2 regions of the Halobacillus trueperi genome follow, and region 2 is predicted to be linked to the other one. Evidence: riboswitches for the same ligand, from Rfam matches in the RefSeq annotation. Region 2 holds a riboswitch; the other holds the start of a gene.

Region 1 (2,395 bases), on a different contig from region 2:
AAATCGTATGGATCGTGATGAAGATATGAGGCGTGACTTGGATGAACCGATCATAGATAGGGATGAACAAGAGCCAGATCTTGGAGAAGAACCTTCCGAAGATAACCGGGAAGTTGAAGAGCAAATGAACATGAACCAGAGGGAATAGTTCTGCCTTTGAAATGATCGTCAATAAGTGTCGTTACCTTTTTCATTTAATAAAAGTTGCACTAGTTGGGTCTATTTGGAAAATGCTTTTAAAGTGTTTTCCTTTTTTGTTATGCACGATTGTTTAAATGTATTTAGTCATTCCTAGAGGACTCATTTGATGAAAAAAGAGTGAACCATCGAAGTTCACTCTTCATTGTTACCAACGCAGGGGACGTTCGAGGGTACGAACTTCTTCTTCGACCGAAGAATATTGGGTTTGTAGAACGGTGATCGCGTCGTTTACAGCATAATAATAAAAGTGAGAGGCTAGTGAGTTTTGGAAGAATGCCAAGAGGTTTTCAGCCGCGAACTCCGATATTTCTTCATCTCTTTCTTTTAAGAAGAAGGACTGGATGTCTTCAATCATCATTTGTCTCTGCTCTTTCGATAAATTAAATTTCATATAATCACTCCTTTTAAGACTAAGCCATAAGAGGATTCAGAGTGAATTCGTGAATATCAACATAATCCTTAAAGAATAGAAAACAACCAGTCACAAAACATTAAGCTTGCGATCTCACAGCGTTTTGTATAAGATAAATTTACAATAACATATCGATTCCATCTTCGGGGCAGGGTGCAATTCCCGACCGACGGTAAGAAGAACGTGGATTCTTCAAGTCCGTGACCCGTATGGTTTGACCATGCGGTGGACCTGGTGAAAGTCCGGGACCGACAGTTAAAGTCTGGATGGGAGAAGATGTCGAACGGATCTGGTAGATTAAACCCTACCTCTATTTCCTATGGACACGACTACCCTTAGCCCTAAATGCTACAGGGTTATTATTATGTGTTTTTATAGGCCGTTTACCTTCATCTGGGATGTGAATCGATGAAAAGATGAAGGAGGAGATCGATGATGGACTCTTATACAGGGCAATCATCAAAACTGCAAAAGTTGGTCATTCTAGCTTTACTTGGTACGATATCTATGGTGTTAATGTTCTTGAAATTTCCGCTTCCTTTTTTACCCCCTTATTTAAAAGTGGATGTTAGTGACATTCCTGCCCTTCTAGCTGCGATTTTATTTTCGCCGCTCGCAGGTATTGTAGTGGAAGCGTTGAAAAATGGTCTATATATGATTTTTACAGGAGTTTCTGATCCCATCGGGGTCGTTGCGAACTTCTTTGCCGGAGTCCTCTTTATTGTTCCGGTTGCTGTTATCTATCGTAAAGGAAAGACGATGAAATCACTCATTTTAGGTTTGGTATTTGGTTCGGTCTTTATGGCAGTGACGATGAGCGTACTCAATTACTTTCTTATCCTCCCTGCATACAGCTGGTTTATGGGCTGGGAGACAATGAGTGCAGATGTGAAATGGATGACAATCGTAGCGGGGATTCTTCCTTTTAATGTGATTAAAGGAGCTATTGCTGGATCGTTATTTATTATGTTATTCGTGAAAATGAAGGACTGGATCGAACAAAAAAGTGTACGCCAGTCAGCCGCATAAAGAAAGCGAGGGGCCCATGCCCCTCGCTTTTCATTTGCTTAGTTTTTTTCGTTTTCAATTTCTTCCACGTTATAACGTGCTGTAGGCATGGCTTCCAAACGCTCAACTGGTATGGGGTCACCTGACTTTTCACTCAGACCATAACGTCCCTCTTCCATACGCTTTAGAGCATCTTCTATTTCCATTAATTTTTCTCGCGCCTGTTCATAAAACGTTTGTTCTTTCGCTCTCTCAAATTGATCTGTTCCCTGGTCGCCAGGATGATCAGCCACGCTCGATATTTCACCGGTTCGGTCGTTTTCGTAATCTTCTTTAGCTTGATCTTCTTTGTATTCTTCCATTTGCGCTTCCGCTTCTTCTTTCATTTCTAAAAGGCGGTCCTTGAATTTCTGTTTTTGTTTATCATTCAACATGTTAAAAGTGACTCCTTTCGACTATACAGATCGGTTATTTTTTTAATGGAACGACTCCTACGGTGCATCGGGATAAACACACCAATTCATCAGCTTCATTAACAATTTGTATTTCCCATACCATCGTATTTTTTCCGATATGGGCCGGGGTTGCTGTTCCTTTTACATATCCATCACGAGCACTTTTTATATGATTGGCATTGATTTCTACACCGAAAACTTGTTGTTTAGCAGGGTCAATGTTTAAAAATGCTCCGATGCTCGCAGCGCTCTCGGCTAATGCCACACTTGCTCCACCATGGAGGAACCCCATGGGCTGATGAGTACGGTGATCGACAGG
Region 2 (2,395 bases):
ATCGTGGTTTTCTACGAACAAAGCGTTCCATCCGTCACCTTCCAAAGCTTTCTGCCAGCGTGTGAGGACTTTTTTCAATCCTGGGATATCCAGCTGCTGTTCTGCATCTTGATCCCAAAGATCCAAGTGTTCGAATTGGAAAATCATATCCATTTTCCCGTTATCTCCGACCCAAAGATCAGCCTCATCGGCACTGACACCATTTGCCTCGCCGACCGTCATGACGTCATAATTGCTGTACGTTTCGTCTTTGAACTCTTGTAAAAATTCATGGATGCCTTCCTGGTTCATGTGCATATCGAAAGAAGAGACGTACTTTTCTTTCTTCGGATTTGGCATATCCGGAAAGTCGGGACGTTTTTTAATATGACTGATGGCATCGATACGAAAGCCATCAATGCCTTTTTCCAGCCACCAGTTGACGGTATCATATAACGCTTCACGAACATCAGGATTTTCCCAGTTCAAATCCGGCTGCTTTGTGGAGAACACGTGCAAATAATATTGCTCTGTTTTTTCATCGTACTGCCAGGCAGAACCATCAAAGATACTTTCCCAGTTGTTTGGCTCTGCACCGTTTTTCCCGTCACGCCAAATGTACCAGTCACGCTTCGGATCGTCTTTAGAGCTCCTTGATTCAATAAACCATGGGTGTTCATCACTCGTGTGGTTGAGAACAAGGTCTATGATCAGCTTCATGTCACGTTTGTGTACTTCCTGAAGCAAACGATCGAAATCTTCCATTGTCCCGAATTCCTCTAATATGTCCTGGTAATCGGAGATATCATAGCCATTATCGTCTTTAGGAGACTTGTACATCGGGCAGATCCAAATAAAATCAATGCCCATTTCTTTTAGATAATCAAGCCTGTCGATCATTCCTTGCAAATCACCGATTCCGTCACCGTTCGAATCTTGAAAACTACGAGGATAGACTTGATATCCAACCGCTTCCTTCCACCATACACGTTCCATAGTATTCGCCTCATTTCGTTACGTTTGTAGATGCCTATCAAAGGCAGATGCAACCGATTGCGCACTTGTATAAAAATAAAAACTTGATTACATTACAAGCTATCTCAAAAATATTGCTGTATATGAGTTTGTGCACAGTTTTGTGCAAACGTTTTCCTAATGTAATCTATCTTATCCGATTTTATCATTTTTTACAATAGGGATCGGGTTGAAAAATGAAAAGGATACGAGTTCTTAGAATTGCACTTTCCCGTCATTTCCTATATATTTAGGATGTAAGAGATAATCGTATATTGAAAACCTTCGGGGTCGGGTGAAAGTCCCAGCCGGCGGTAATGAGCATGTTGCTCCTAGCCCGCGACGGAGAATCAGTGTTAGGCACGGTTCTCCCTGATTTGGTGAAACTCCAAAGCCGACAGTTAAAGTCTGGATGGGAGAAGGTTGTAGAAACGTAAAGGTACAAAAATTAGAGCATTACGTGTACCCTTTTTTAAGTGTATGCGATTTACGTTCAACGACCCTGGAGAAGTCTGTCTTCTTCAGGGTTTTTTTATTTTTTCTTAAGCATACGGAAACGGTGGTGAAGGTCTTGGATCGAGATCAAAGATACATGAGAATTGCGATAGACATGGCGCGGGAAACGGTTGGGCAGACAAGTCCGAATCCTTCCGTCGCTGCCATTGTTGTTAAGCATAATCAGATCGTGGGAGTAGGCGTTCACATCAAGGCAGGCGAACCTCATGCCGAAGTCCATGCCCTTCGTATGGCAGGAGAGAAGGCTAAAGGTGCAGAGATTTATGTCACGCTCGAACCGTGCAGTCACCATGGGCAGACCCCCCCATGTGCAGAAGCTGTCATCGAAGCTGGAATAAAAAGAGTGGTAATTGCATCGAATGACCCTAATCCTAAAGTATCCGGCAGAGGAATTCGAATGATGAGAGAGCATGGTCTTGAGGTGAAGACAGAGGTGTTGAAAAAAGAAGCAGATGAGCTCAATACTCCTTTTTTTCACTTCATTCAAAAGAAAGAGCCCTATGTCCGTTTGAAGACGGCTATGAGCCTTGATGGGAAGATTGCAACGTCTACAGGTGAGAGTCAGTGGATTACAGGTGAAGAAGCACGCCTGGATGGTCACCACTATAGACACCGCTCAGATGCGATCTTAGTCGGAATCAACACGGTGCTGATGGATAACCCTAAATTGACGACACGAATAGAGGGGGAAGGCCGCCACCCGATAAGGGTCGTGCTTGATACCCATCTCAGAATGCCGCCTTCCTCTCAATTGATCCAGGACGACTCGGCACCAACATGGATCTTCGTAGGGGTTCATGTGAAGAAAGAAGCTGTGGATACCTTTGAAAACTATCAACATGTCACCATCATCCCGCTTCATGGTGAACAGGTTTCCATAGAAGAA

The links. A riboswitch is a leader RNA that binds a small molecule or an ion and turns the genes downstream of it on or off. The one in region 2 is predicted to bind FMN.
Region 1: linked by a shared signal. The riboswitch ahead of DYE48_RS18130 (ECF transporter S component) and the one ahead of ribD (bifunctional diaminohydroxyphosphoribosylaminopyrimidine deaminase/5-amino-6-(5-phosphoribosylamino)uracil reductase RibD) in region 2 are both predicted to bind FMN.

What each region holds. Positions count from the first base shown of each region.
Region 1 is NZ_QUAE01000023.1:22,959-25,353, reverse strand. Features, by position in the region: gene DYE48_RS18140 (hypothetical protein) at 1-148, shown strand, start outside; gene DYE48_RS18135 (DUF2164 domain-containing protein) at 347-592, opposite strand; FMN riboswitch at 749-895, shown strand; gene DYE48_RS18130 (ECF transporter S component) at 1,049-1,642, shown strand; gene DYE48_RS18125 (TraR/DksA C4-type zinc finger protein) at 1,681-2,055, opposite strand; gene DYE48_RS18120 (hotdog fold thioesterase) at 2,090-2,395, opposite strand, start outside.
Region 2 is NZ_QUAE01000006.1:71,573-73,967, reverse strand. Features, by position in the region: gene DYE48_RS09650 (glycoside hydrolase family 13 protein) at 1-975, opposite strand, end outside; FMN riboswitch at 1,271-1,421, shown strand; gene ribD (bifunctional diaminohydroxyphosphoribosylaminopyrimidine deaminase/5-amino-6-(5-phosphoribosylamino)uracil reductase RibD) at 1,586-2,395, shown strand, end outside.